DNA from 3 places in the Oceanicaulis sp. LC35 genome. Region 3 is predicted to be linked to each of the others. Evidence: predicted binding sites of a transcription regulator. Region 3 holds the regulator's gene; each other region holds the start of a gene.
What was found. Region 3 encodes LexA, which represses DNA repair genes until DNA is damaged. Its sites were predicted from a motif close to ATGTTCCNCTTGTGTTCC; they were not measured.
Positions count from the first base shown of each region.

Region 1: uvrA (excinuclease ABC subunit UvrA) is a predicted target of LexA. The motif match lies at 2,919-2,936, and genes of this name have one in related genera.
Region 2: recA (recombinase RecA) is a predicted target of LexA. The motif match lies at 5,458-5,475, and genes of this name have one in related genera.

Region 1 covers NZ_CP170485.1:1,092,052-1,102,315, forward strand. The annotation lists gene uvrA (excinuclease ABC subunit UvrA) at 1-2,748, opposite strand, end outside; gene ssb (single-stranded DNA-binding protein) at 2,969-3,487, shown strand; gene ACFELO_RS05160 (alpha/beta hydrolase family protein) at 3,633-4,655, shown strand; gene ACFELO_RS05165 (Kelch repeat-containing protein) at 4,652-5,692, opposite strand; gene ACFELO_RS05170 (superoxide dismutase family protein) at 5,693-6,268, opposite strand; gene gyrA (DNA gyrase subunit A) at 6,598-9,366, shown strand; gene coaD (pantetheine-phosphate adenylyltransferase) at 9,409-9,900, shown strand; gene ACFELO_RS05185 (peptidylprolyl isomerase) at 9,900-10,264, shown strand, end outside.
Region 2 covers NZ_CP170485.1:960,319-970,582, reverse strand. The annotation lists gene ACFELO_RS04525 (cation:proton antiporter domain-containing protein) at 1-918, opposite strand, end outside; gene ACFELO_RS04520 (nuclear transport factor 2 family protein) at 1,022-1,480, opposite strand; gene alaS (alanine--tRNA ligase) at 1,480-4,134, opposite strand; gene recA (recombinase RecA) at 4,305-5,387, opposite strand; gene ACFELO_RS04505 (ATP-binding protein) at 5,521-8,124, opposite strand; gene flhB (flagellar biosynthesis protein FlhB) at 8,261-9,337, opposite strand; gene fliR (flagellar biosynthetic protein FliR) at 9,348-10,106, opposite strand; gene fliQ (flagellar biosynthesis protein FliQ) at 10,112-10,264, opposite strand, start outside.
Region 3 covers NZ_CP170485.1:1,400,443-1,410,706, reverse strand. The annotation lists gene ACFELO_RS06655 (SurA N-terminal domain-containing protein) at 1-360, shown strand, start outside; gene trpE (anthranilate synthase component I) at 371-1,873, shown strand; gene ACFELO_RS06645 (divergent polysaccharide deacetylase family protein) at 1,870-2,847, opposite strand; gene ACFELO_RS06640 (anthranilate synthase component II) at 2,938-3,525, shown strand; gene trpD (anthranilate phosphoribosyltransferase) at 3,522-4,538, shown strand; gene trpC (indole-3-glycerol phosphate synthase TrpC) at 4,559-5,353, shown strand; gene lexA (transcriptional repressor LexA) at 5,435-6,118, shown strand; gene ACFELO_RS06620 (2-hydroxychromene-2-carboxylate isomerase) at 6,172-6,846, shown strand; gene ACFELO_RS06615 (ComEC/Rec2 family competence protein) at 6,852-8,927, opposite strand; gene gltX (glutamate--tRNA ligase) at 9,055-10,264, shown strand, end outside.

The DNA.
Region 1 (10,264 bases), 310 kb from region 3:
GCCTTCAGGGCCCAGATCCAGCAGCCAGTCGGCGGTCTTGATGACATCGAGATTGTGCTCGATGACGATGACGGTATTGCCCTGATCCACGAGCTCATGCAGCACTTCGAGCAGCTTGCGCACATCCTCGAAATGAAGCCCGGTGGTGGGCTCGTCGAGGATGTAGAGCGTCTTGCCGGTCGAGCGCTTGGCGAGTTCCTTGGATAGCTTCACCCGCTGGGCTTCACCGCCCGAGAGCTGGGTGGCGGGCTGGCCCACCTTCACATAGCTCAGCCCCACCTGCTTGAGCGTCTCCATCTTGTCGCGCACCGACGGCACCGCCTTGAAGAATTCGGCGGCCTCCTCGACGGTCATGTCCAGCACATCGGCGATGGACTTGCCCTTGAAGGTCACTTCCAGCGTTTCGCGATTAAAGCGTTTGCCGTGACACACATCGCACTCGACATAGACATCGGGCAGGAAGTGCATCTCGATCTTCACCACGCCATCGCCCTGGCACGCCTCGCAACGCCCGCCTTTGACGTTGAAGGAGAAGCGGCCCGGCTTGTAGCCGCGCGTCTGGGCTTCGGGCAGGGAGGCGAACCATTCGCGGATCGGCGTGAAGGCGCCGGTATAGGTGGCCGGGTTGGATCGCGGCGTGCGCCCGATCGGGCTCTGGTCGATATCAATGATCTTGTCGACCTGATCGAGCCCCTCCACCGTATCGTGGGGCAGGGGCACCTGGGAGGCGTTGTTGAGCCGCCGCGCCGCCGCCTTGTAGAGCGTCTCGATGGTCAGGGTGGATTTGCCCCCGCCTGACACGCCCGTCACACAGGTCAGAACGCCCAGCGGATAGGCTGCGTCGATGTTCTGCAGATTGTTGCCGGTCGCGCCCTTCACGGTCACGGCGCGGTTCAGATCCACCGGGCGGCGCTGTTCGGGAACCGGCACCATGCGCTTGCCGGACATGTACTGCCCGGTCAGCGAATTGGGATTGGCGGCGATTTCCGCCGGCGTGCCCGCTGCGATCACTTCACCGCCATGCACGCCCGCAGCCGGACCCAGATCGACGACATAGTCCGCTGTCTCGATGGCTTCTTCATCGTGTTCCACGACCAGCACGGTATTACCGAGATCGCGCAGGCCGCGCAGGGAATCGAGCAGGCGGGTATTGTCGCGCTGGTGCAGGCCGATGGAGGGCTCATCCAGCACATAGAGCACGCCCGTCAGGCCCGAGCCGATCTGGCTGGCGAGACGGATGCGCTGGCTTTCCCCGCCCGACAGCGTGCCCGAGGCGCGGCTGAGCGTGAGATAATCGAGCCCCACATCGACGAGGAATTTCAGACGGTCGCGGATCTCTTTCAGGATGCGGCGCGCGATTTCCTGCTCCTTGGGCGACAGCGTCTCCTCGATGGAGGCGAACCAGTCGCGCGCATCCTTGATGGATTTCTCGCCCGCTTCGGAAATGTCGTGTCTGGCGATCTTTACCGCCAAAGCTTCAGGCTTCAGGCGCTTGCCGTGGCAGACATCGCAGGGCTGGCTCGATTGAAAGCGCGCCAGATCCTCACGCACCCAGGTGGAATCGGTTTCCCGCCAGCGGCGCTGCAGGTTCGGCATCACCCCTTCAAACGCCTTGGAGGTGGTGAACTGGCGCAGCCCGTCCTCATAGGTGAACTTGATCTTGTCCTTCGTGCCCTGGAGCACCGTCTTGCGGAAGGCTTTGTCGAGATCGCGCCAGGGCGTGTACATGCTGGCGCCGTAATGGTCCGCGAGGGCCTGCAAGGTCTGCTGGTAGAGCTTGGAGGTGGCGCGGCTCCAGGGCGCAATTGCGCCGTCATAGAGCGACTTGTCCCGGTCAGGCACCACCAGATCCTCGTCAAACTCAAGGCTCTGGCCCAGACCGTCACAGGACGGGCAGGCGCCGAACGGGTTGTTGAACGAGAACAGGCGCGGCTCGATCTCTTCAATCGTGAAGCCGCTGACCGGGCAGGCGAATTTCTCCGAGAACACGATCCGTTCGCCGGTCTTGTGCTCGCCATGATCAGACGCGAACTCGGCCATGGCGATGCCGTCCGCCAGCCGCAGGGCGGTCTCAAGGCTGTCAGCGAGGCGCTGTTCCAGCCCGTCCTTGGTGACCACCCGGTCCACCACGACATCGATATCGTGCTTGAATTTCTTGTCGAGCTCGGGCGCCTCTTCGAGCGCGTAGAACTCGCCATCCACCTTCACGCGCTGAAAGCCCTGCTTCAGAAGCTCGGCGAACTCCTTGCGGTATTCGCCCTTCCGGCCCCGCACGATGGGCGCCAAGAGATACAATCGCGCGCCTTCACCGAGCGCCGTGACACGATCCACCATCTGGGAGACGGTCTGGGCCGAGATCGGCTCGCCCGTCGCAGGCGAATAGGGCACGCCGACCCGCGCCCACAGAAGACGCATATAGTCATAGATCTCGGTGACGGTGCCTACGGTCGAGCGCGGGTTCTTGGAGGTCGTCTTCTGCTCGATCGAGATGGCGGGAGACAGCCCTTCGATGGAATCCACATCGGGCTTGCTCATCAGCTCCAGGAACTGGCGCGCATAGGCCGACAGGCTCTCCACATAGCGGCGCTGGCCCTCGGCGTAGATGGTGTCGAAGGCGAGCGAGGACTTGCCTGATCCCGACAGGCCCGTGAACACGATCAGCTCGTCGCGCGGCAGATCGACCGACACGCCTTTGAGATTGTGCTCGCGCGCGCCGCGCACGGAAATGGTTTTGAGCTTGTCAGACATGGATGACGCAAAGTCCTTCACTGGCGGGCTGCCGGGCGGCGTATCGGGCGTTACTTAGGCCTCAAGGTCTCCGCTATCCACCGTTCAGGCGCCGACAGCGGCGCCCGGTGATGGACTCAGAGGCCCGGATGGGCTTCGTTAACGTCCGACTCGCGCCTCAATTGACGCGCGGAACGGAATGTGAACAAATACCACGCGAAAGACAAGCGGGAGACGCGGCATGGCGGGCAGTGTGAACAAGGTGATCCTGGTGGGCAATCTGGGTGCGGACCCCGAAGTGCGTCGCCTGAACAATGGCGACCCGGTGGTCAATCTGCGCATCGCCACTTCGGAAAACTGGCGCGACAAGTCCACGGGCGAACGCCGCGAGAAGACCGAATGGCATAACGTCGTGATCTTCAACGACAACCTCGCCAAGGTCGCCGAGAACTATCTCAAGAAGGGCTCGAAGGTGTATGTCGAGGGTCAGCTTCAGACCCGCAAATGGCAGGACCGCGACGGCAATGACAAATACACCACCGAAGTGGTGCTGCAGCGCTTCCGCGGCGAGCTGACCATGCTCGATGGCCGCGGCGAAGGCGGCGGCGGCGACCGCATGGGCGGCGGCTATAACAATAACCAGATGGATGATCGCTCCGGCGGCGGCTATGGCGGCGGTCAGGGCGGTGGCGGCCAGCGCAACAACGCCCCGCGCGAGGACTTCACCTCCGACACGCTGGACGACGACATCCCGTTCTAGGGTTTGTTCCATCGATGATATGAAAAGCCCGGCGCATCGCGCCGGGCTTTTTCGTGCCTTGCGGACGTTTAATCCCGATTGCCTCGAATTAAGTTGTTCTGTCTTGAGCAGTTTCTAGCCTGCCTTTCAGAACAGGGAGGCAGGCATGCTGAATATGATCATGGCTCTGGCGCTTGTGAGCGTTCAGGCTGAAACGCAAGTGCCTGAGGGCTATCCGGGCTGGGTCTATGAGGACAGCCGAACGATCCAGACCGTGGATGAGCGCGATCTTCATTTCTATCTCGACCATCCTGATGACGGTGAGCGCGTACCGCTCCTCTTGCTGGTGGATGGCTCAAGCTGTGTGGGCCAGCTGCGCCCTAATATGCGCTATGACTACCGTCCTGGTCCGGAGCGCCCGGCTCGCTATGCCCGGCTGATGGTGGAGAAGCCGGGCGTGGCGCCGGAGGCTTCCTACGGCTCGGAGTGCACTGAGGGCTTCCTGCGCCATTACACCATCGACAATCGTGTGCTCGACCATCTGCGCGTGCTGCAGCACCTGCGCGCCACTGCAGACTGGTGGAATGGCGAGCTTCTGGTCTGGGGCTGGTCGGACGGCGGCGATATCGCGAGCCAGCTGGTCGCCTATTACCCGCAAGTGACCCGCGCCGTGCTGGGCGCCATGGGCGGCGGCTATACCATGGCCGAGCATTTCGAGGATTTCTGGGCCTGCCCGGAGGAGCGCGTTTCAGGCGAGGAGCGTGAGGCCTGCATCGCCGATCTGCGCGCGCAGTTTGAACGGATGGAGGACAACCCCACCTGGCGCGAGACCTGGTCTGGCCATGACAATAGCTGGGCGGTCTGGCCCACACGCCTCAATTCGCGACTGGTGCACCTTCTTGAGGACAATACGATGCCGATCCTGATCGTGCATGGCGAGAAGGACCGCAACGGCACGCCGGTTGAGAGCGCGCGGGCTCTGGTGGACGCGCTGGACGCGTCAGGAAACACCGCGTTCGAGTATTGGGAAATTCCGTGCATGGGGCATGGCTGGGGCAACTTGCCCGAGGCGCAAGGGAATGCGCTGGAAGAGGGCATGCTGGACTGGTTGCTCGGGCAGGAGATCGCGGCGGATGGACCGCCGCGCCTTGGCCAGCCTGAAGGCGCGGACTGTCCGGCGTCTGACTAGGGCGTGAACCAGTCGAGCTTGGCGGTGGTCTGATTGCCGCTGGGCTGGGCGGCGCCGGCGATGGTAGCGATGACATTGCGCACCGTCACGGCGCCCAGACCATGACGCGGTGTGGGCATGCGGCCCATGTCCGACCAGCTGTCTGATTGCGGATCATAGCGCCAGACCTGCGCGTAGACGCCGCCGCCGGAATTGTCGAACCACTCACCGCCAAACACATAGAGCGCGCCTTCAACGCTGGCGCAGGCGAGCCCGCCCGCGCCGCGCGGCCCGGCTTCGGGCTGGGGCAGGGGCGCACGCACCTCCCAGCTATCGCTTTGCGGGTCATAGGCTTCGTGAGCGGGCGTATTGCCGCCAGATACCGTGCGTCCGCCCACCACATGCAGGCGCCCGTTCAGTTCGGCGCCGGCGGCGGAATTGCGCGCGGTCGGCGCCGGAGCGGCGGTCGTCCAGACCTGAGCGGCGGGGTCGAGCACGATATGGGCGTTCGTGTCGGCATGATCGCCCCAAGCCTTGTTGCTGAGGCCGGCCGGGCGACGCCCGGTGACCACGTGCAAACGGCCATTGATTGCGACAGCGACCGTTTCGGCATAGGGCTGGGGCATGGCGGGGCCATTGCGCCAGCGATTGCGGTCGGGATCGAAAACGCGCACGCCCTCGCTCATCGCCCAGAGGCCGCCGGTCTGGGCGGTGAAGCCGCCGACGGCGTACACAAGGCCCTCAAGTCCAACCAGATTGGGGTGATGCAGCGGGACGGGCAGGCGCGGACGCTCCCGCCAGCTCACAGCGTCCGGCGCCAGCGAGAAGACGCGGTCGGAGACGCCGATGCGACCTCCGCCCACATCCGGGCTGAGCCCGCCCGCCACATAGATCACATCGTCCAGCACGGCGGGGTAGATCTCCTGGACCCGCATCGGCAGGTCCGGCCCGTCGCGCCAGAGCGCTTCGGGGCTTTCCTGCGCCATCCCGCGTCCAGCCAGGGTCAGCGCCAGCGCGCCAGCGCCGATCCCGGTAAAGGTCTCCCGCCGCGACAGCATTTAGCGCGACGCCTCGATCACGCCGCACACATGGCGGGCGCCGGCGCCGCCAATGGGTTGGGTGGAATGATCGTCTTCATTGTCGTGGATCACCAGCGCGGAGCCGTCTTCATCCAGAAGCGCCGGGGCGTCGTATTCGCCGTGCAGGCTGACGCGGTCGGTGAAGACCTGAGCGCGCAGGGCGCCGTCCTCGTGCACATAGATGTTGGGCAGGTCGGCATTGTCCGGGCCGTCCGCGTTCAGAAGACCGTGGTCGTGGCCTGACGGATTGATGTGGCCGCCGGAGCTGGTGAAGTCGTCATTCGAGCAATCGCCAAGCATGTGCAGGTGCACGCCATGCCAGCCGGGGGCGGACTCATTCTGGGTGTCGAGCTGAATGGTGATCAGCACGCCGGACGGGCCTTGCTGGAAGCGGGCATGACCGATCTCGTTGCGTTCACGATCGATCAGCGTGGCGTAGGCTTCGTTGGGCTGATGGCTTTCGGTGCCGTGATGGTCAGCCGCAAAGGCCGGGACGCTGAAGGCTGCGGCGCCCAGGGCGGCTGCGCAGGTCAGGGTGCGAAGGGGGCGTTTCATGGGGACGTCTCCTGTAAAGCTATACCTTCAACGTAGTCGACATCGATGCGGATGCGAGCCCGTCTGCGTCAATTCAGGGCTGAAATTCCAGAATATCCGGTCTTAAACGTAAAACCGCATTGAAACCGTGGACACAGCCGCGTGCCGCGTTTGCCGCCCGTTCCCGGCCTTGCTAGACATATCCTCTAACCGTGCGCAGGTGATTCACGGCGGTTTCCGCCTGTCTGCGCCCGACCAACGTCTCTTTTCGCGCGCCGCATCCTAAGGGGTGAGGGGCGCGCGCCAGCCAGGACGAAACGACTTTGAGCGATTTGCCCCCTGAAACGCCCATGGATGAAGACCTTCCCGCCGCGCCCGGCGGACCGATGGTCGCCATCGAAGACGAGATGAAGCGCAGCTATCTCGATTACGCCATGAGCGTGATCGTGAGCCGCGCCATTCCCGATGCGCGCGACGGCCTGAAGCCGGTGCACCGTCGCATCCTGTGGGCCATGCATGAGGGTGGCTACAGCAAGGACAAGGCGTACAAGAAGTCTGCAAACGTCGTCGGCGACGTGATGGGCCGCTATCACCCGCACGGCGATAGCGCGATCTATGACGCCCTGGCGCGTATGGCGCAGCCCTTCTCCATGGGCCTGCCCCTGATGGACGGCCAGGGCAATTTCGGCTCCATGGACGGCGATCCGCCCGCCGCCATGCGTTACACCGAGATCCGCATGGATCACCCGGCGGAAGCGCTGCTGGCCGATATCGACAAGGACACGGTCGAGTTCCGCGATAACTATGACGGCTCCAAGCAAGAGCCGGTGGTGCTGCCCGCGCGCTATCCGAACCTTCTGGTCAACGGCGCCGGGGGCATTGCGGTGGGTATGGCCACCAATATCCCGCCTCATAACCTCAACGAGGTGGTGGACGCCACCGTGGCGCTCCTGGATCAGCCCGACATCACCGACACCGAGCTTCTGGAGTTCGTGCCGGCGCCGGACTTCCCGACAGGCGGCGAGATCATTGGCCGCTCGGGCGCGCGCAAGGCGCTGCTGGAAGGCCGTGGCTCGGTCATCCTGCGCGCCAAGACCTCGATCGAGGATATCCGTCAGGGCCGCGAAGCCATCATCGTTCACGAGATTCCCTATCAGGTGAACAAGGCCACGATGGTCGAGAAGATCGCCGAGCTGGTGCGCGACAAGCGCGTCGAGGGCATTTCCGATCTGCGCGATGAATCCGACCGCTCCGGCGTGCGCGTGGTGATCGAGCTGAAGAAGGACGCCAACGCCGAGGTGATCCTGAACCAGCTTTATCGCTGGAGCCCGCTGCAGACCTCGTTCGGCGTCAACATGCTGGCGCTGATCGGCGGTCGTCCGCAACAGGCGGGCCTGCGCGTCTTCCTTGAGACCTTCATCCATCACCGCAAGGAGGTGGTGGTCCGCCGCACCAAGTTTGACCTGAAGAAAGCGCGCGACCGCGCCCACGTCTTGATCGGTCTGGCGGTGGCTGTGGCCAATATCGACGAGATCATCGCCCTGATCCGCCGCGCGCCCGACCCGCAGACCGCGCGTCAGCAATTGCGCGACAAGGCCTGGCCGGCCAAGGATGTGGCGCCGCTGGTGGAGCTGGTCGCTGACCCGCGCTCCCAGATCAAGGATGGCGAGATCCGTCTGACCGAAGAGCAGGCGAAAGCCATTCTCGACCTGCGCCTGCACCGTCTGACGGCGCTGGGCCGCGACGAGATCGGGGATGAGGCCAACAAGCTGGCCGAGACGATCGCCGACCTTCTGGACATTCTGCGCAGCCCGACCCGCATCCGCGACATCATCCGCAACGAGCTTCTGGACTCCAAAGCCAGCTTCGGCGTCGAGCGCCGCTCGGCGATCATCGAGGGTGATCTGGGGATCGAGGACGAGGACCTGATCCCGCGCGAAGACATGGTCGTCACCCTGACCCATGGCGGCTATGTAAAGCGCACCGCGCTCTCGACCTATCGCGCCCAGAACCGCGGCGGCAAGGGCCGTGCGGGCATGGCGATGAAGGACGAGGATTTCGTGGCGACGCTGTTTGTGGCGTCCACCCACGCGCCGCTGCTGTTCTTCAGCTCTGACGGCATGGTCTACAAGACCAAGACCTGGCGCCTGCCGCTGGGTGCGCCGAACACCAAGGGCAAATACCTGACGAACCTCTTGCCCAGCCTCAATGACGGCGCCTGGATCACCTCGGTGATGGCGCTGCCCGAGGATGAGGAGAGCTGGGATCAGTACGACGTCATGTTCGCCACCACGGCGGGCACGGTGCGTCGTAACAAGCTGTCTGACTTCGTGCAGGTGAACCGCAACGGCAAGATCGCCATGAAGCTGGACGAAGAGGGCTCGAAAATCCTCGACGTGCGGCTCTGTAATGAGGATCAGGACGTGCTGCTGGTCTCGGCCGGCGGCCGGGCGATCCGCTTCCCGGTGGGCGATGTGCGCGTCTTCGCGTCGCGCAATTCCACCGGCGTGCGCGGCATCCGCCTGAAGGGCGATGACCGCCTGATCTCCATGGCGATCCTGAACCATATCGACGTCACCACCGACGAGGCGCGCGCCTATATGAAGCACGCCAACGCCATGCGTCGGGCCGCCGGGCTTGAAGAGGATGATGCTGTCGTCAGCGCGCCTGAAGACGGCGAAGCCGGCGCAGACGTGGCGCTGAGCCCCGAACGCATCGCCGAGCTGGGCGCGGCGGAAGAGTTCGTGCTGACTGTGGCTCAGGATGGCCTCGGCAAGCGCTCGAGCGCTTATGATTATCGCGTCATGGGACGCGGCAATCAGGGCGTGGCGGCGCACGACATGAGCAAGGTCAAGGAACTCGCAGCCTGTTTCCCTGTCATCGACGGTGACACTGTCATGGCGGTCACCGATGGCGGTCAGCTGATCCGCTTCCCGGTGGACACCGTGCGGATCGCGGCGCGTGCGACCAAGGGCGTGCGGTTGATCCGTCTGGCGGAAGGCGAAAAAGTCGTGTCTGTTGTCCGCATCGCCGAGAGCGAGGACGGCGCCAGCGCAGATGAGAGCGGTGAAGAGGGCGAGGCCCCGAACACCCCGGATGCGCCGGAAGACGAGAACTAGACCGGGGCTTCACCACCAGGCCCGGCTTCGGGGAGTATAGCCATGAAAAAGCGCGTCGCGCTCTATCCGGGCACGTTCGATCCCATTACGAACGGCCATCTGGATATTATCGGCCGGGCCGTGAAGCTTTATGACAAGCTGGTCATTGGCGTGGCGCGCAATGACGCCAAGGGCCCGTTATTCAGCTTTGACGAGCGGGTCGAGATGGCGCGCGAACTGGCGGAATCCGTGGCGGGCGACACCGAGATCGAGGTGCTGCCGTTTGAAGGGCTTCTCATGCACTTCGCCGAGAAAGTCGGCGCCAATTCCATCATTCGCGGCCTGCGCGCCGTGTCGGACTTCGAGTACGAGTTCCAGATGGTGGGCATGAACCAGCGCCTTAATGCGGACATTGAAACCGTATTCCTGATGGCTGACCCGCGTCACCAGGCGATCGCCTCGCGTCTGGTCAAGGAAATCGCCAAGCTGGGCGGGGATATCGACCCCTTCGTGCCGCAGCTTGTCAAAGACCGTCTGCTGGAGAAATTCGTCTGATGCGCACCACCGCCTCCCTGTTCGCCACCGCCTGCCTGTCAGCCCTCATGCTGACGGCCTGTGCTGAAGCTGAAACCGAGACTGAAGCCGAGACCGCGACGCAAGACAGCGGCGCGTCGTCATCGACGCCGGCCGCCGCACCGGCGGAGCCGGGCGCAGACATTATCGCCAATGCGCCTGACAGCGCCTGGCGCACGGTGGATGCCGAAGACCTCGTGCATCTGGTGACCAACAAGGGGGAAGTCTGGATCGAGATCCAGGACGAGTTCACCCCGATGCATGCTGCGCGCATCCGCGAGATCGCCGAGACGAACTGGCTGGACTGGAAAGTGTTTCACCGGGTGATCGACGGCTTCATGGCTCA
Region 2 (10,264 bases), 440 kb from region 3:
CACCGCGCCCAGGTCCAGGCCCATTCCGACGGTCATGAAGAAGACGCCCAGCAAGAGCCCCTTGAAGGGTTCGAGATCGATCTCGGCCTGATGCTTGAACTCGGTCTCGCCCAGCATCAGACCGGCCAGAAACGCCCCCAGCGCCAGAGACAGGCCCGCGCCCGCGGTCAACATGGAAGCGCCCACCACGACAGCAAGCGTCAAGGCCATCAGAAGATCACGCCCGCCCGCCTTGGCGACCAGGCGAAAGACCGGGCGCAGCACCAGACGCCCCAGCAACAAGATCCAGGCGAGCGCCAGAAGCCCTTGAAACAGCGCGCTTAAGAGCGCCGCGCCAATATCCACCCCGGAATCGCGCGTCAGGAATCCTACAAGGATCAGGATCGGCGCGACCAGAATGTCCTGCATCAGAAGAACGGCCAGTGACGCGCGACCGACGGGGGCCGCCGTACGGCGTTCCTCGGCCATGATCTGCATGACAATGGCGGTCGAGGACAGCGCCAGCGCCAGACCGATCACAAGAGCGGCAGGCGCGGTCTGACCGATCAAGAAACACGCCACGCCCAGAACGGCGGCGCTGCCGAAGGCTTGCAATCCCCCGGCGCCAAACACGGCCCGGCGCAATTGCCAGAGCCGTTTGAAGGACAGCTCAAGCCCCAGAAGAAACAGGAGAAAGAGCACGCCCAGCTCCGCAAAGGGCTTGGCGGCTTCGGGCTCGGAAATCGTCACCCATTCCAGCGCGGTGAAACGTTCGGCCAGCCCGCCCAGAGCAAACGGCCCCAAGGCGAGACCCGCGATCAGGAACCCCAGAACCGAGCTGAGCTTGAACAGGCGAAAGAGCGGCACCACGACGCCGGCGGCGATCAGGAAGACCACCGCATCCTTCAACCAGATTTCATAGCCATGCCCGTGTTCCATAGTGCGCCCCTCTTCGCCCGAATTGGCCTTGAGGTTAACCCTAAACGCGAAAGTCCAGACGCTTTATGAATGACGGGGACAAAAACGGTGCGGCGAAAGCGCCCTAGCCGCCCGCTGGGCCGCCTTCGCGCTTGAGCGTGACGAAGACTTCGGACGCGATGCGCCAGTCATCGCCATCAAGGCGCCATTTGGCGAAATACCGGCCCGCATAGCGCACTTCGAAGCCCTGGGCGGACCATTGGCCTTTCCAGCGCCCGGTCTCGGCGGCCAGAAGCCCGTCCTCGCCCACATCAATGCGCATGGGCGAGCGCACATAGCTGACATCCGGCGCCTGAGTGATGATCGAGCGCCAGGCGTCCAGCTGGGCGTCGCGCCCGGCCATCAGCTCGGCGTCATCTCCGGGCACCAGGGTGCAGTCTTCGCACAGGGCGGCTTCGATGGCGGCATAATCGCGGTCCGACAGCGCCTGATTGAAGGCGGTGCGGGCGGCGGCGATCTGTTTCGCCACCGCCTTGTCGCCTGTCAGCTGGATATCAGCGCCCGGCTTGGCTCGCTTGACCATCAGCCCGCCAGAACCTGACGAATGGCCGCCAGCGCGTCTTCGGCCTTGTCGCCATCCGGGCCGCCCGCCTGAGCGAAGTCCGGACGACCACCGCCGCCCTTGCCCCCCACGGCGGCAGAGCCTGCACGCACAAAATCGACCGCGCTCATCGAGCCCACAAGGTCATCGGTCAGGCCCACAGCCAGCGCCGCCTTGCCTTCATTGACGCCCACAAAGGCGGCGATGCCCGAGCCCATCTGCTTGCGGGCCTCATCCACGAGACCGCGCAGATCCTTGCCGCCAACGCCTTCGACAACGCGGGCGATCAGCTTGACGCCATTGATCTCTTCAGGACCGGCCGGCGCAGCGCCGCCGCCCCCGCCCATGGCGAGCTGTTTCTTGGCTTCTGCGAGCTGACGCTCCAGCGTCTTGCGCTCGGCCTGCAGCGCCTCGATGCGTTCCACCAGCTCAACGGTCGGCACTTTCAGGGCCGCTGCCGCGTCTTTCGCCTTGTTCGCTTCGGTCTCGAGCCATTGCCGCGCCGCTTCGCCCGTCACCGCTTCCAGGCGACGCACGCCGGCGGCGGCGGAGCTTTCACCCACGATCTTGAACAGGGCGATATCGCCGGTGCGGTTCACATGGATGCCGCCGCACAGCTCGACCGAATAGGCCTTGTCATCAGACTTGAGCGAAGAGCCCATGGCCAGCACGCGCACGGTCTCGCCATACTTCTCGCCAAAGAGCGCCAGCGCGCCCGCCTCGATCGCCTTCTCGGGCGTCATTTCGGCGGTTTTCGCCTCGGCATTCTGACGGATCACCGCATTGACCTGCGCCTCGATGGCCCGGGTCTCCGCCTCGGTCAGCGCCTTGGCGTGGGAGAAGTCAAACCGCAAACGGTCCGGCCCCACATAGGAGCCTTTCTGGGTGACGTGCGGGCCGAGCACATCGCGCAGGGCGGCGTGCAACAGGTGCGTGGCGGAGTGGTTGGCGCGCACTTTCGTGCGGCGCTCGGCATCCACGTTCAGAGCGGCCGTATCGCCAACCTTGATCGAACCGCCTTCCAGAACGCCGATATGGGCGTAGATCGAGCCTGCGCGTTTCTGCACGTCGGTGACCGTGAAGGTCGCGCCATTGTCGAAAGTGATGGCGCCCGCATCACCGATCTGACCGCCGCCTTCGGCATAGAAGGGGGTGGATTTGAAGATCAGCTCCGCGCCCTGCCCGGACGACAGCGCGGACTGCTCGGCGCCATCGGCGATGATGGCGGTCAGCTCCGATTGGCCGTCATGATTTTGATAGCCCGTGAAATCGGTTGCGCCGAGACGGTCGCGGACTTCGAACCAGAGCGCATCCGGCGCCGCCTGGCCGGACCCGGTCCAGCTGGCGCGGGCATCGGCGCGCTGGCGCTCCATGGCCGCGTCAAACCCGGCATGATCCACGCTCAGCCCACGGGTGCGAAGCGCATCCTCAGTCAGGTCCAGCGGGAAGCCATAGGTGTCATAAAGCTTGAACGCGGTCTCGCCCGGCAGCGCATCGCCTTCCTTGAGGTTGGCGGTGGCTTCATCAAGCAGGGTCAGACCGCGGCCCAGCGTGCGCTGGAACCGCTCTTCCTCGCCGCGCAGGGTCTCCTCGATCACCGGCAGGGCGCGCGGCAGTTCGGGGAAGGCTTCGCCCATCTCGTCAGACAGGGTTTTCGCCAGACCGAAGAGGACCGGCTCATTAGCGCCCAGAAGGTGCGCGTGGCGCATGGCGCGGCGCATGATCCGGCGCAGCACATAGCCCCGGCCTTCATTGGACGGCGTCACGCCGTCCGCAATCAGGAAGGAGGTGGAGCGCAAATGGTCGGCGATCACCCGGTGGCTCGCCAGCGCATCGCCCTCGGCCTTCACCTTCAGCGCGTCTTCAGAGGCGTTGATCAGCGTCTTGAACAGGTCGACATCATAGTTGTTGTGAACGCCCTGCAGCACGGCCGCGATGCGCTCAAGGCCCATGCCCGTGTCGATCGAGGGCTTGGGCAGGTTGATGCGCTCACCGCCCGCCTGCTGCTCGAACTGCATGAAGACGAGGTTCCAGATCTCGATGAAGCGGTCGCCATCTTCTTCGGGTGAGCCCGGAGGGCCGCCCCAGATGTTCTCACCGTGATCAAAGAAGATTTCAGAGCACGGACCGCACGGGCCGGTATCGCCCATGGACCAGAAATTGTCCGAGGTGGAGATACGGATGATACGGTCATCAGACAGGCCCGCAATCTTGCGCCACAGGCCCGCGGCTTCCTCATCCTCGGAATAGACCGTCACCAGCAGCTTGTCCTTGGGCAGGCCAAACTCCTGGGTCACCATCTTCCAGGCGAACTCGATGGCGTTGTCCTTGAAATAGTCGCCGAAAGAGAAATTCCCCAGCATTTCAAAGAAGGTGTGGTGGCGGGCCGTATAGCCCACATTATCCAGGTCGTTGTGCTTGCCGCCGGCGCGCACGCATTTCTGCGAGCTGGTGGCGCGCACATAATCGCGACGCTCAGCCCCGGTGAACACGTTCTTGAACGGCACCATGCCCGCATTCACGAACAGCAAGGTGGGATCATCCTGCGGCACCAGAGGCGCGGACTGGACGATCTCATGGCCTTCTTTGGCGAAGAAATCGAGGAACTGGCTTCGGATATCGCGCAAGGCGGTCATGGGGCACTCCGGGCGCTGGCGCGCGGCGTTTGAGAGGAAGGCCGCCTGCTCAAGCGGCGGCCTTTGGATATCGGTTCTCCCCCATATACGAACGGGCGCCCGGTCAAGCCAAGCGCCCGTTGTAGATTCATCACCGAAATCAGGGGTGATGCGGCAGTTTAAACGCAGCCCTAGCCGGTGGCTTCGTCGTCCAGATCATCATCCTCACCCGGACCCACCAGCAGCTCATCCGCGATGAGGCCCGCATTCTTGCGCACCTGCGCCTCGATCCGGTCTGCAATCTCGGGATTGTCGAGCAGGAACTGACGCGCGTTCTCGCGGCCCTGACCGATGCGTTCGGAGTCGTGGGAATACCAGGAACCCGACTTCTCGATGATATTGCCCTTCACCCCCAGATCCAGCAGCTCGCCGGTCTTGGAAATGCCTTCGCCGTACAGGATGTCGAACTCGACCTCGCGGAAGGGCGGGGCCACCTTGTTCTTGACCACTTTGACGCGGGTCTGGTTGCCGATCACCTCATCGCGGTTCTTGATCGCGCCGATGCGGCGGATGTCCAGACGCACAGAGGAGTAGAATTTCAGCGCATTACCGCCGGTCGTGGTTTCGGGCGAGCCGAACATCACGCCGATCTTCATGCGGATCTGGTTGATGAAGATCACCAGGCATTTGGACTTGGAGATCGAGGCGGTCAGCTTGCGCAGCGCCTGGCTCATCAGGCGGGCCTGAAGACCGGGCAGGGAATCGCCCATATCGCCCTCGAGCTCGGCGCGCGGGGTCAAAGCCGCCACGGAGTCGATCACCAGCACGTCAATTGCTCCCGAACGCACCAGCGTATCGGCAATTTCGAGCGCCTGCTCGCCGGCATCCGGCTGGGAGACCAGCAGCTCGCCCACATCCACCCCGAGCTTGCGGGCATAGACCGGGTCAAGCGCGTGCTCGGCGTCCACAAAGGCTGCGGTGCCGCCCGCCTTCTGACATTCCGCCACGGTGTGCAGGGCGAGCGTCGTCTTGCCCGAGCTTTCCGGGCCGTAGATTTCCACGATCCGGCCCTTGGGCAGGCCGCCCACGCCCAGCGCGATATCCAGGCCCAGAGAGCCGGTGGAAATCGCCTGAATGTCCTGGTCCGGCTTGGCGCCCAGCTTCATCACCGAGCCTTTGCCAAAGGCGCGATCGATTTGAGTCAGGGCCGCTTCAAGCGCTTTTTGTTTATCCATGTCGCCGTCTTTCACCACGCGCAGATTTGACTGTGCCATCAGGTCGGCCCTCCTTATTTCACGCCCGACCGAGTCGGGCAATGAAGCCAACCGTACTTATTTTGTTCCAGGAACGCAACAGGAACATATTCCGCATGAGAACAGCGGCAGGCGCCCCAGCGCGATCAGGGCTTTAGGCGCGTTGTCGCGCCGCCAGCTCTTCCTTCACACGCTCGGCGAGTTGCTGGATATCGAACGGCTTGGGCAGGAAGGAAATCTCGAGATCGTCTGACAGCGTGTCGGAGAATTCTTCCTTGGCATAGCCGGAGATGAAGACGATTCGCGCATTGCCCAGCAGATGACGCCCGGCCTTCAGAAGCCCCGGCCCATCAAGCCCCGGCATCACCACATCGGAAATCAGAAGGTCGAAGCTCTCGGGCTCTTCTTCCAGAATTTCCAGCGCTTCCTCGCCGTCACAGGCTTCCACGACATCATAGCCGCGACGCACCAGCGTCTTGGCGGCGATGGCGCGCACCGCGTCCTCGTCCTCGACGAACAGGATGCGCCCCTTGCCCGCCAGATCAGACGGAACAGGCTCGGCGGTCTTGGCCGCTTCCTCGCGCGCCAGCTCGGTCTGCTCTTCCTCGCTCGGCACATGGCCGGGCAGATAGATATGGAAGGTCGTGCCCTTGCCGACTTCGGAATCCACAAACAGGAAACCGCCTGATTGCTTGACCACGCCATAAACGGTGGCGAGGCCAAGCCCGGTGCCCTGCCCGGCCTCCTTGGTGGTGAAGAAGGGCTCGAAAATCTTCTTCAGGGTCGCCTCGTCCATGCCGGTGCCCGTATCGGACACATGGATCGCCGCCCAGTCGCCGTCTTTCGGGTTCGGCGCCCCTGCACGGGCCACATCCTCGGCGCTCACCGCCTCGGTGGTGATGGTCAGAACGCCGCCGCCCTGGGACTTCATGGCGTCCCGCGCATTGGTCGCGAGATTGACGAGGATATTGTCGATCTGGTTGCGGTCGGCCCGGACCAGCGGCAAATCACGGCCATGCTTGATGTCCAGACGCACCGTCTCTTCCAGAATCTGGCCCAGCATGATCGAGCAATCAGACAGGACGTCGGAAATATCAAAGACGGTATTGCGGAAGGTCTGCTTGCGCGAGAACGCCAACAGCTTGCGCACCAGCCCCGCCTGACGGGTGACGGTGGAGTTGATCTGCTGCAGGTCCTGATAGGACGGATCACCCACCGGGTGACGGTTCAGCAGCTCGCCGACATTGAGGCGGATCGCAGTGAGCATGTTGTTAAAGTCGTGCGCCACACCGCTGGCGAGCTGACCGACGGCCTGCATCTTGCCCGCCTGGGCGACCTGCTGCTCCAGCGCTTTCCAGGAGGAAATATCAACCACATAGGCAACGCGCTTGCCGTCGCGGGAGGGCGACAGGAAGACCTGCACCGCGCGCTCGCCGTCCTCGCCCGCCTTCAGGCGCACTTCACTGGGTTCACCGCGACCGGCGAGCGCCGAGCCCAGCACATTGTCGATCCGGCCATCGCCGCCGATCTCGAACAGGGATTCAAACGTCGCGCCGGGTACAGCGGCCCCGCCTGACAGCTTCAGAAGCGCCGGGTTGGCGTCCTCGATCACGGCAACCGCAGGATCCGCATCATCCAGACGCGCCACGCCGAAGGGCGCCGTCGCGAACATTTCATCAAAGGAGCCGCCCGCCAATGCGGTGCCCACCGGAGAGGTCTCCTGCACGCCGGCCGGCGCCGCCACCCCCGCGGGCGCGCCGGTCAGGGACTGCTCATAGACCACAGCGCGCGCCTTGGCGGGGCGGTCATCATTCCAGCTGACGCAGATCACCACCGGGGTTTCTTCGCCCTCAGCGTTCTTCAGACGGGCATCCAGACGCATCACGCCCTCCGCCCCGCGCGATTGAGCAAAGGCAGCGGCGGTGTCGCCCGAGGTGATGTCCTGCAGCTTCAGGGCCGCCTCGTCACTAACGCCCAGCCAATGACGCAAAGTCGCGTTCGCCGCAAGAATGCGGCCTTCAGCGTCGGCGCTGAACAGGCCGGCCGGGGCATGATCGGCCCAGTCCGGCGTCTCTTCAGCCTCTAGCGGGCCATCGTCGCGCAGTTCCGAGAACCGCCAGAGCACGCCGCCATCGTCGAGCACGGAAACATCTGCGGCATAGACCACGCTCTCCCCGCCCCCGAGCGGGATGCGCCCGACCACTTCACGGGCGCGTTCACCCGCAGAGGCGGCGCGATTGAGGCGATAGACCGCGCCGGCGCCCGATCCGCTGAACAGGCGCTCGGGCACAGCCGGCGTGCCGTCAGACGCGGCGCCCGCCAGCGCCTCGGCCAGTTTGACATAGGCTGCATTGGCCCAGGCCACGCGGCCCTGGGGGTCGGTGATCAGCACAGGATCCGGCCAGACCGCCATGGCATGGGCGGCCTGCCCGCCCGTCGCGCGTTTGCGATCGGCTGAATCGATCAGGGACCGCCCCGCCGTCTCGCCCGCCGCCAGCGCATACATCAGCAGCAGCGCGACCGAAGCGATGCCGGACAGAAGGATCACACCATTCCAGCCCGCTCCCGCGCCCGCAAAGATCGCCACCGCCGCAGCGATCAGGGCGCCCAGGCTGGCGGTCCAGAAGATGAGCCGGGTCAGAGGCCGGGTCAGCGGGCTTTCCGCCTGCGCGGCGTCCTCGGACTTGCGAGGCGCAGCTGCGGGCGTCGCCTCATCTGCGGGGGACGCATGTTGAGCGGAAAGCGGGAGGTCTGACATGACAGGCTCCGAAGGGTTCAGGCCGGGGTTGGCGCAGGCGAGTCCACGATTCGAACGCGCAGCATCACAGGTTAAAGTTAACCATACTTCAGCGTGAGGGTCCTGAATTTCCGGCGCGCGCCAAAAAGCGCTGCGGTCAGGATTTCGGCCCCTTGCCCGCCAGCATCAGAACATAGCCGATAACCTTGGCCACCGCATTGAAATGTTCGGGCGGGATGACTTCTTCCAGCTCCACGCTGGCGAACAGGCCGCGCGCCAGAGGCGGATCCTCGACGATCGGAATATTGTGTTCCTCGGCCAGCGCCCGGATGCGCAAGGCGACCTCGTCCGTGCCCTTGGCCACACAGATGGGCGCAGGGGTCCGCCCCTGCTCATACTCCAGCGCCACGGCATAGTGGGTCGGGTTGGTGATCACCACGGCGGCGTCCGGCACCCGCGCCATCATCCGGCGCTGCGCCCGCTCCTGCCGGATCTGACGCAGCTTGGCGCGGATCATGGGATCGCCTTCGGTGTCCTTCATCTCGTCACGGATTTCCTTGCGGCTCATCTTGTGACGGTCGATGTACTGCTTGCGCTGGAACAGGAAATCGAGAACCGCAATGGCCGTGTAGGCGATCAGCGCGGCGATCATCAGCTGGATGGCTGCGGAGTAGACCTCCTGCAGAATGCCGATCGGCGCCACGCCCGGCAGCACCGCCAGTTCATTGCGCCGGGGCCAGAGCACGGCGGCGATGGCGAGGCCGACAATCGTCATCTTGCCGACGCCCTTGAAGAAGTTCATCCAGCCCTCGGGCCCGAACATGCGGGTCAAACCCTTGATCGGGTCGAGCTTGTCGAGCTTGGGCGCGATTTTCTTGGGCGTGAACATCACCCCTGTCTGGACAAGATTGCCGAAGATCGCCGCCACCAGCAGCGTGGCGAAGGCGAGCCCCACCACCAGCACAAGGCGCATGGCGGTCGCCGCCGCGAGCGTCACGGCGCCGGAGGGATCCACCGCCAGCTCATGCGGCTCGGCCAGGAACACCAACAGCATCTCCGCAAGGTTTCGCACCATGCCCGGAGCCAGAAAGGCCAGCATGGCCAGCCCGGCTGTCAGGGTGAACCAGCCCGATACTTCCTGGGATTTTGGAACATCGCCTTCTTCCCGCGCCTGCCGGAGTTTGCGGTCTGTCGGCTCTTCTGTCTTTTCTGACTTGTCTTCGCCTTCCGCCATCGCGCCCGCCTCAGTTCAGCGTCGAGGCGAACCGCTCATAGCGGTCCGTCCACAGCATCACCATGGCGCCCAGCGACATGGCCATGATGGAAAAGCCGATCAGGATGTTGAGCGGCATGGCGATGAAGAAAATCTGCGCCTGGGGCATCAGGCGCGACAGCACCCCGAGCCCCAAATAGAACACTAGGCCGAACACGATCAGCGGGCTGGCGATCTGGACGCCAATGGTGAAGGCGTCGATGAACAGCTCCAGCGCCCAGAAGGCCGCATCCCCCCACAGGGGCGGCTGGCCCGCCGGCATCAGCTCATAGGAGCCCGCCGCCGCCAGCAGCATCTCCTGGTGCAGGGGCGTGACCAGAACAATCACGATAAAGATGAGGTTCAGGAACTGGGCGGGCAGCACCCCGGCCTGCCCCTGCGCGGGGTCAAAGGACTGCGCCATGGCGAGGCCGGTCTGGTAGCCGATGATCTGACCGGCGATGGCGCCCGCGGTCAGAAGGATGCGCGAGGCGGCACCGATCATCACCCCGATGAGGGTTTCAAGGCCAATCGTCACGCCCAGTCCCGCCAGCGTGTCCGGCGGCGCCGGAAGGGACGGCGCGACAATCGGGCCGATCACGAAGCAGAACGCCAGGGCGAACGCCAGACGCAAGCGGACCGGAATGGAAGTTTCACCAATACCCGGCATCAGCATCAGAATGCCGCCCATCCGCGCGAACACCATGGCGGCGGCGAACAGGCTCAGGGAAATGTCGAAACCGGCCAGCATGGCCGTCAGCCTGCGACGATTCGGTCAGCGATGGTTTGCATGAAGCCGTTCAGAAGCGCGCCCATCATCGGCAGGAAGATCAGCAGCGCCAGAAAGATCACGATGATCTTCGGCACGAAGACCAGCGTCATTTCCTGCACTTGCGTCAGAGCCTGAAA
Region 3 (10,264 bases):
AGCCTGGACGCCATCGCAGAATCCCTTGGCGTGGGCGCGCGCGTTGAATCCGCTGTCCTCAGCCGTGGTGAAACCGCAGGGCCATTCAACGCCCAGCTGGTGGCCCAGGCTTTCCGTCAGGCTGAAGGCGGTCGTTTCATGTCTCGCGCAGACAACCAGACTACCCGGGCGCTTGTCCTTGTTGACGAAGTGATCGCCGGTGAAGCCGGGACCATCACCGCAACCCAGCGCACCGAGCTGACCAACGAGTTGCGTGACGATGCGACCCAGATTGTCACCAGCGCGCTGATCAACGCCTATGACGTGCGTCAGAACCAGGACCTGATCGATCAGGCGCTGGGACGCACCGCCATTCAGTAACAGGCGTGACATGACCGCATTCGCACCGGACCTTGCGACCGCGACAGAGCTGTGCGCGCGTGGGCAGACCGTTCTGCTGACCGCAACACGCGTCGATGATCTGGAAACCCCGGTCTCGGCCTATCTGAAGCTGGCCTCGCACAACGCCAACACCTTCCTGCTGGAAAGCGTTGAAGGCGGCGCGTTTCGCGGCCGGTATTCCGCAATCGGTCTGGATCCGGATCTGATCTGGCGGTGCCGGGGCGATCAGGCTGAAATCGCCACCGCGCCCGCACCCGGCGTTGCACCGGGCAGTTTCGAGCCTTGCGCCGAACCGCCCCTGCAATCACTGCGCACACTGATCGAGGACAGCCGTCTGACCCTGCCTTCGGGTCTGCCGCCTATTGCTGCGGGTCTGTTCGGCTATCTCGGCTATGACACGATCCGTCAGGTCGAACGTCTGCCCAACCATGCCGAGCCCGACCCTCTGGGCCTGCCCGAAGGTCAGCTGCTGCGTCCGCGCGTCATGGTGGTCTTTGACGCCCTGCGTCAGGAAATCCTGGTCGCAGCGCCCATCCGGCCCAAGGCGGACATGGAGCCCGAGCTTCAGGTCGACGCCGCACGCCGCCGCATCGAAGCTGTGTTCGCGCGGCTGGACGCCCCGGCCCCGATCGCCGGTTCGGCTGCGCCGTGGACGCTGGATGACCCGGTCAGCAATATGGAGCCGGCCCAGTACCGCCAGAATGTCGAGACCGCGAAAGCCTATATCCGCGCGGGCGATATCTTTCAGGTCGTGCCCAGCCAGCGATTCTCTGCGCCCTATACGGCGACGCCGCTCTCGCTGTACCGGTCCCTGCGACGTACGAACCCCTCGCCTTTCCTCTACTTCTTCAACCTGCCCGGCTTCGCCATTGTCGGATCGAGCCCGGAAATCCTGGTGCGCTTGCGTGGGGATACGGTCACGGTTCGCCCCATCGCAGGCACCCGCCCGCGCGGCAATTCCGAAGAAGCCGATCAGGCCCATGAAGCGGATCTGCGCGCCGATCCCAAGGAACGCGCCGAGCATCTGATGCTGCTCGACCTGGGCCGTAATGATGTGGGCCGGGTCGCCAAGGCCGGCACGGTGCGCGTGACCGAGCGCGAGATCATCGAGCGCTACAGCCATGTCATGCACATCGTTTCCAATGTGGAAGGCCAGCTGGGCGACGACCAAGACGCCATCTCCGCATTGATGGCCGGCTTCCCGGCGGGCACCGTCTCAGGCGCGCCTAAAGTGCGGGCGATGGAGATTATCGACGAACTCGAACCCCATCGCCGCGGCATCTATGCGGGCGCTGTGGGTTATTTCGGGGCCAATGGCGACATGGACATGGCGATCGCCCTGCGCACCGCCATCGTCAAGGATGGCCGCATGCATGTTCAGGCTGGCGCTGGCGTGGTGCTCGATTCCGATCCGGAGTCCGAGCATCAGGAGACGGTGAACAAGGCGCGCGCCCTGTTCCGCGCCGCCGCTGAAGCCTGGCGCTTCGTCTAGCTCTCGATTTCGACAGATGGCGACGCGCCCAGCGCGCTAACCGTTACGATCTCGACCCCCACCGCTTCGGCGCGTCGTGACAGGTCCGACAGGACAGCCAGGGTCTGTGGTCGGGGGTGACCGATGGCGATCGCCTGACCGTTTTGCAGCGCCAGGGCCAGCGCCGTATTCAGCTGGGCGCTGACCGAAGCCTCATCCGGCGCATGATCCAGAAAGACATCCCGAGTCAGCGCATTCAGCCCCGCCGCCCGGGCTGAGCGCGCCGCCTGAGACCGTGGATGGGTCAGGGAATCCACGAAAATCAGGGAAGATGGCAAGTCTGCTGCAGCAAACACCGCATCCATGGCGCGCCGGTCCGAGGTCAGACGACTGCCCATATGATTGTTGAACCCGGTCGCGCCGGGAACCCGCGAGAACGCCCAGCGGATGCGCGAGGACATTTCCCCGGCGCTCTGAAATTCGGTCAGGGCGTAAGGACCGGGGTCTTCCACACCGACGGGCTCCATGGGCAGATGGAGAAACACTTCGCTGCCTGCCTCTGACGCCCGACGGGCGATCACGGGCGCAGCCTCGGCATAGGGCAGGATCGACAGGGTCAGCGGAACATCCATCGCCAGCAAACGGTCAGCCGCCGCCACATCCAGCCCCACATCATCGATGATCACCGCCAGTTGCGGGCGTTGGCGGGCGGCAGCAAGCGACGGCGACGGCGCCGGTGAAGACGCAGAAACCTCTACCGGAACCGGTTCTTCACCGCGCACATACACGTCAGCTTCAATCCGGTTCGAGGCTTCAACGCGGATCACGCCGGGCCAGAAGGCTGTTGCATCAGCCTGGCCCGTGCTCGCCAAGGTTTCCGTCTGGTCAGGCTCCACAGACTGGGCGCCAAGATTATAGGCAAGCGCCGCAACCAGCATGAAACCGGCGGCCAGAGCCGAGCCCAGGTGCGGCGCATATGAAGCAGTTCGCATCATCAAAGCGTATTTACAGCGAGTCGCGGTTGGCGGCGCGCACGGGCTTGCTTAAGTTCCACAGCTCATTTTCACAGATGCTGCGAGCCGCCCATGCTGTTGATCATCGACAATTATGACAGCTTCACCTTCAACCTGGTCCATTACGTCCAGGAGCTGGGGGCCCCGACGCGCGTCATCCGCAATGACGCCATGAGCGCCGCCGACGCGCTGGCGCTGGACCCCAAGGGCATTCTGATCAGTCCGGGCCCGTGCGATCCGGACCGGGCCGGCATCTGTCTTGAGCTGATCGAAACCGCGCCCCACGATCTGCCGATCTTTGGCGTCTGTCTGGGCTTTCAGTCCATTGGTCAGGTGTTCGGCGGCAAGGTGGTTCAGGCCAAAGCCATCATGCATGGCAAAACCAGTCCTATCGAGCATGACGGGACCGGCGTATTCGAGGGCCTGCCCTCGCCCTATAACGCCACACGCTATCACTCTCTCGCGGTCGATCTGCCGGACGGCACTGACCTGGTCGCTAACGCCCATACCGCCGACGGTGAGATCATGGGTCTGATGCACAAGACCCGCCCCATTCACGGCGTGCAGTTCCACCCCGAATCCATTGCCTCCGAGCATGGTCATGCGCTTATCGGCAATTTCCTGCGCCTCGCAGGGATGACTGTGGAACAAGCTGCATGAGCCGCATGCGCCCCGCCATTCAGGCCCTGGCGCAGGGTCAGGAGCCGGATGCCGCCGCCCTTGAGGCGGCGTTTGACGCCCTTATGGATGGCCAGGCGGACCCGGTCGAGGTTGGCGGCTTTCTGCTGGCCCTCACCGCGCTGGGCGAAAGCCCGCAAGCGCTGATGATCGGCGCCAAGGCCATGCGCGCCCGGATGACGCCTGTTGCCGCCCCCGCCACTGCCATAGACACATGCGGGACCGGCGGGGATGCCCGCGGCACCTGGAATATCTCCACCGCTGCGGCTCTGGTCGCTGCAGGCGCAGGCGCTGTCGTCGCAAAACATGGCAACAAGGCCGCCTCCTCCAAGTCAGGATCCGCCGAAGTGCTTGAAAGCCTCGGCGTGAACCTCTTCGCCTCACCGACTCAGGTGGAAGCGGCTCTGTCCCAAGCGCGCGTGGGTTTTCTCTTCGCACAAGCCCATCACGGCGCCGTGCGCCATGTGGGACCGGCACGAAAAATTCTGGGCGTGCGGACCATCTTCAATCTTCTGGGGCCGCTCTCAAACCCGGCTGGCGCGAAGCGTCAGCTTCTGGGCGTGTTTGATCGCAAATGGCTCCTTCCCATGGCCGAGGCCCTGCGGGGTCTTGGCGCTGAAGCGGCGATGATTGTGCATGGCGAAGACGGGCTGGATGAAATCACCACCACGGGCGTCAGCCATGTGGCCGAGCTCTTCCCTGATGGAACGATCCGCGAATACCAGATCACGCCCGAAGACGCCGGTCTGCCCCGCGCAGGTCTCGACGATCTCAAGGGCGGAGAACCTGAAGAGAACGCCGAGGCGATCCGCGATCTTCTGAAAGGCGCCACAGGCCCCTATCGCGATATCGTGCTGTTTAACGCCGCTGCGGCGCTCAAACTCGCCGGTCTCTCTGATGATCTGAAATCGGGTGCAGCGCTTGCCGCCAGCGCCCTTGATGAGGGCCGCGCGCAAGCGGCGCTCGACGCCCTTGTTCGCGCCAGCAACGCCTGAACCAATTTGACGAGACCGCAATGAGCGATGTTCTGACCCGTATCGAAGCCTATAAGCGCGCTGACGTCGCCGAGCGCAAAGCCCGCCTATCCTATGAGGCGGTGTGCGAGCGGGCGCAGGATGCGAGCCCTGTTCGCGGTTTCAAGGCGGCATTGGAGCGCGATGCCGCCGCGAACGGTCTGGGCCTGATTGCCGAAGTAAAGAAAGCCAGCCCCTCCAAGGGCCTGATCCGCGCGGACTTCAATCCGCCCATCCTCGCCAAAGCCTATGAAGACGGCGGCGCGAGCTGCCTGTCCGTTCTGACCGATGAGCCCAGTTTTCAGGGCCATGACGACTATCTGGTCGCCGCACGCGCTGCAGTGGACCTGCCCGTCCTGCGCAAGGATTTTCTCTATGATCCCTGGCAAGTCGCCGAATCACGCGCGCTCGGCGCGGACTGTATTCTGGTGATTCTGGCGAGCGTGGATGATTCCCTCGCCGCCGCCCTGATCGAAGAAGCCTTCAAATGGGGCATGGATGCCTTGGTCGAAGTGCATGACGCAGAGGAAATGAAGCGCGCCCTCGCCCTGCCCAGCCCGCTCGTTGGTGTGAACAATCGCAATCTGCGCACGTTTGAGACGAGCCTTGAAACCTTTGAAACCCTTGCCCCTATGGTGGGTGAAGACCGTGTTCTGGTGGCCGAAAGCGGCATTTTCACCCGTGACGACGCCGTGCGTTTGCAACAGGCTGGGGCCAAGGCGTTGCTGGTGGGTGAAAGCCTGATGCGCCAGGACGATGTGACAGCGGCGACGCGCGCCCTGATTGGTCGGGCATAACACCGGGCCTTCACTTGACGTTAAGACGGAACATGCATAGAACACCCTTATAGAGTTTCTATTTTGTTCCAAGAGGCGATCATGCTGACCAAAAAGCAGCACGAGCTTTTGCTCTACATCAACAAACGTCTGTCCGAAGACGGCGTGTCGCCTTCCTTTGACGAAATGAAAGAGGCGCTCAATCTCGCTTCCAAATCCGGCGTTCACCGTCTGGTCTCGGCTCTGGAAGAGCGCGGCTTCATCCGCCGCCTCGCCCACCGCGCCCGCGCTCTGGAAGTGCTCAAGCTGCCCTCTGGCGGCGCGAGCGCCCAGTCCACGCCTGCCAAGACCAATGTCGTCAGCGCCGATTTCGGCTCCGCCACCTCTGATGAGCGCACCCATGGCGTGGAAGTGCCGGTCCTTGGCCGGATCGCCGCCGGTGTGCCGATCGAGGCGATCCAGCACGAAACCGACCGCCTGCCCGTCCCGGCGGACATGATTTCAGGCGGCGAACACTTCGCCCTCGAAGTCCACGGCGACTCCATGATTGAGGCCGGCATCCTTGATGGCGACCTTGTGATCATCAAGCGCGGCGACACGGCCAATACCGGCGACATCGTCGTGGCGCTTGTTCATGACGAGGAAGCCACGCTGAAAAAGCTGCGCAAGAAAGGCGGCTCCATCGCCCTTGAAGCGGCGAACCCGGCCTATGAGACCCGGATTTTCGGCCCGAACGAGGTGAAGGTTCAGGGTCGCCTTGTGGGACTTATCCGTCGCTATCACTAGGCGATCTGCTTTCGGGGCAGTAGTCTGGCGCACCCTTCTGAGGACGCCAGCTCATGACCGACGCCACCCCGCTCAGCTTTGACCTCTACTGGTCTTTCCGCAGCCCCTACAGCTATATCGCCGCCCAGCGATTTTTAGAGCTGCGTCAGCACTACGCCTTCAATGTGAATGTGCGCATCGTGCGCCCGCTGGCGGTTCGAAGCCCTGAATTCTTTGAAGAGCGGGATCCACGCTGGATCCATTATGTAATCGTGGATGTAGCGCGCGAGGCGGAACGACTGGGCTTGCCCATTTCCGCCCCCTCGCCTGACCCGATCGTACAGGACATCCATACGCTCAAGATCGCCCCGGAACAGCCGCGGATCGCCTATCTCAACCAGCTGGGCGTTCTGGCCTGCGAGGACGGCGACGGCCTGGCCTATATCGCCCACGCCAGCCGCCGCATCTGGGGCGGAAGCGCTGCAGGACATGACACGCCCTGGACCGAGGATGGCGCACTGGATGACGCGGCCCGCGCCGCCGGGCTCGATCCGGACACGCTGAACACGCAATCAGATGCCCAATCAGACCGTATTGATAGTCAAATCATCGAGAACGAAGCCAATCAGGACGCCGCCGGCCATTGGGGCGTGCCCCTAATGGTCTTTCAGGGCGAGCCCTTCTTCGGTCAGGACCGGATCGACGCCCTGCTCTGGCGCATGCAGCAACGCGGCCTGAAAGCGCTCTAGTCCGCTCAGGAACCGGAAGCGCCGCCCCACAAGCGATTGCGGCGCGCCGCTTGCGCGCTGCGCATGCGGATGACCTGCCCGTCATGGACCCAGAACTCCAGTCCGCCCAGCTCTTCCCGAGCGACAGTATCGAGAATCAGCGCCGCGCAACGACGTTTGCGCCAGGCGGAAACCTCCCCGTCAAAAACGATGAGGTCCGCCTCATGGCAATCATCTTCCAGCGCTTCGGCGGAGGCTGTCACGGCCAGCAACAAACCGTCTGAAGTTCGCCCCGTGCAGCCCAGACTGTCACAGCTCAGGGCGGCGCGATCCGGGCTGTCGCTGACGCCGGCCCGCTGCAGAAAGACCCGGGCATCGAACCGTCCGCGACGGCGATCTGTAACCGTGTAGCCCTCCGCGCCCTCAAAGCGAGCCAGCACCACCCCGCCATCGGTGATCATCATCTGGGGCGGGGTCTGGACCATGAACAGCGTCATCGCCGCCATGATCAGCAGCCCCCCGGTCACCCGCATCCATCCCAGCCCGATCACCAGACACGCAAAGCCCAGTCCGTAGAGCGCCACCAGCGCCGGGTCCGCCGCATTCGCCCCCACAACAGCGCCCTCCATGGTGGACGCCCAGTACGCCACATCCAGAACCCGGCGCAGCCCCTGGTCCATAATCCACAGAAAGGGCCGCTCCATCCCCACGACAGAGAAGATGAGCGCCGCGCCGCCCGCCGGCATGACCCAGAACGTAAAAAGCGGCATAGCGAGGAGGTTGGCGATAAGGCCATAGGCGGCCATGCGCTGGAAATGAAAGATCGCGAACGCCCCCGTCGCCGCCCCGGCAATGAGCGAGGTGGCGCTGAGCCCGGCCAGCGCATCCTTGAGCTTTCCAAACACGGATGACGACAGACCGGATTCAGGTCGCCAACGCTTATAGGCGTCAAAGCTGGCGATCAGGGCCGCAACAGCGGAGAAGCTCATCTGGAAACCGGGCTCAATGACGCTTTCAGGCGCAATGAGCAGGATCAGGATCGCCGCCAGCGCCAGTGAGCGCATGGAAAAAGCCTGACGGTCAAACAACACGCCCACCAGAACGACGAAGGCCATGATGTAGGCCCGCTGGGTGGAAACCGCCGCCCCGGAGATGATCAAATAGAGGCTGGCGGCGATCAGTGCGCCTAGAGCAGCCGGCTTGCGCGGGTCATGCGCGCGCGCCCAAGGCTCCCACATCGCAAACACCAGACGGATCAGCCAGTACGCCCCGCCCGCAAAAAGCGCCATGTGAAGGCCGGATATCGCCAGAATGTGCCCAAGCCCTGACAGACGTAACGCCTCGGCGTCCTCGGTGCTGACGCGGGCGCGTTCCCCGGTCAGCAAGGCGGCGGCGACAGCTCCGGTCCGCGTCCCGGTTTGAGATTGCAACCGCTCAGACAAACGCCAGCGAAAGCCCGCCAGGGACAGGCTGAGCGGCGCCCGTGTATCAATCTCGGTGCGCTCCATGTCCGAGATGGCGTAGCCCGTCAGAGCGATCTGATCGAACCAGGCGGCACGCGCCGGGTCATAGCCACCAGCGGCAACCGGGGCGGATGGCGGCGACAAGCGAGCCCGCACGCGGATCGCATCGCCTGGCTCGAACGCTGCGAGCCCCGCACGGATACGAACCCGATAGGGCGGCGTATCGGCATTCTCGAGCGCATGCACCCGGATGACAAGACGCGCCCGCCCCTCAAGCCGCTCCACCCGCTCAATCCAGCCCGTGACCTCTGCACTGCGTTCAGACTGAAAGGCCCCAAGTTCTGGCGCGCCCAGCGAATGAGCCCGCTCCCGAGACAGAACGAAGCCAAGTGTCAGGCAGTTCACAAGCACGAGCGCATAAAGTGTGAGGACGTTCCGTCTGAACCACCAGACAATGCCCGCGACAAAGCTCAGTCCCGCCCCGAACAGCACCGGCGCCAAGCCCGGCTCTGACGGCCATGAGAAATAGGCTGCTGCGCCGACAGCCAGCGCCACCGGCGCCCACAGGATCAGGCGGTTGGGGTCTGGAACTGTGAGCGCCAACGCGCCGCCCAGCCCAGCCGTCACGGCTCGGCGCAAGTCTGGGATTTCCCCCACAGGTGGAAACTTTAGCGATTTCACACCTTCATCATGGCGTGAACATCAGGCGGAGGCTATGACGGAGACGCTTTGGCGTGCTAAAGAGCACCTCCCTTCGCACTGCAGCATGAATTCGCAATTGCAAGACACCATGAAAATCATCACGCGTTTCGCGCCCTCACCGACCGGCTATCTGCATATCGGCGGCGCGCGTACGGCGCTGTTCAACGCCCTGTTCGCTCAGGCGAATGGCGGCGAATTCAAGCTTCGCATCGAGGATACGGATCGTGCGCGTTCCACCGATGAAACCGTGCAGGCGATTCTGGATGGACTGAGCTGGCTGGGCCTGAAATGGGATGGCGAAGCCGTGTCACAGTTCGCCCGCGCAGACCGTCACCGTGAAGTCGTGGACGCGCTGATCGAAAAAGGCGCGGCCTTCCGCTGCTATTGCACGCCGGAAGAAACCGAAGCGCTGCGCGAGCAGGCTTTCGCCGAAGGTCGCGCCCTGCGCTCGCCCTGGCGCGATCGTGATGCTTCAGAAGCGCCGGCGGACGCCCCCTTCGTGGTGCGCTTCCGTGCGGCGGATACTGACACTGTCATCGAGGATACGGTTCAGGGTCAGGTTCGTTGGGGCGCCAAGGAATTTGACGATCTCGTGCTTCTGCGCGGCGACGGCAACCCGACCTATAATCTCGCTGTAGTGGTCGATGACCATGATATGGGCGTCACCCACATCATCCGCGGCGATGATCACCTGACCAATGCCGGTCGTCAGACCCAGATCTATCAGGCGATGGGCTGGGAGATTCCGGTCTTCGCCCATATCCCGCTGATCCATGGTCCGGACGGCAAGAAGCTCTCCAAGCGTCACGGCGCTCTGGGCGTCGAAGCTTATCGCGATATGGGCTATCTGCCTGAAGGGCTGCGCAATTATCTGCTGCGCCTGGGCTGGTCCAAGGGCGATCAGGAATATTTCACCGATGCTGACATGGCCGCCGCCTTTGACCTCAAGGGTCTGGGCAAGGCGCCGGCGCGGCTCGATTTTGACAAGATGTCGAGCGTCAACGCCTGGCATATGAAACGCGCAGAGGATGCGCGTCTGACGGATCTGCTCTGGGACCGCCTGCAAGGCCGCGACGATCTGCGTCTTGATGATCAGGCGAAAGTCTGGGTTTCTTCAGCGATGAAAGTGCTGAAAGAACGCGCAGCGACCCTCGCAGAGCTGGAGGATCAATCCTATTTCCTTATTCGTCCGCGCCCGATCGAACTGACGGGCAAAACCGCCAAGGCGATCAATGATGACGCCAAGGCGCGTCTGTCACGTCTTGCGGACGTGC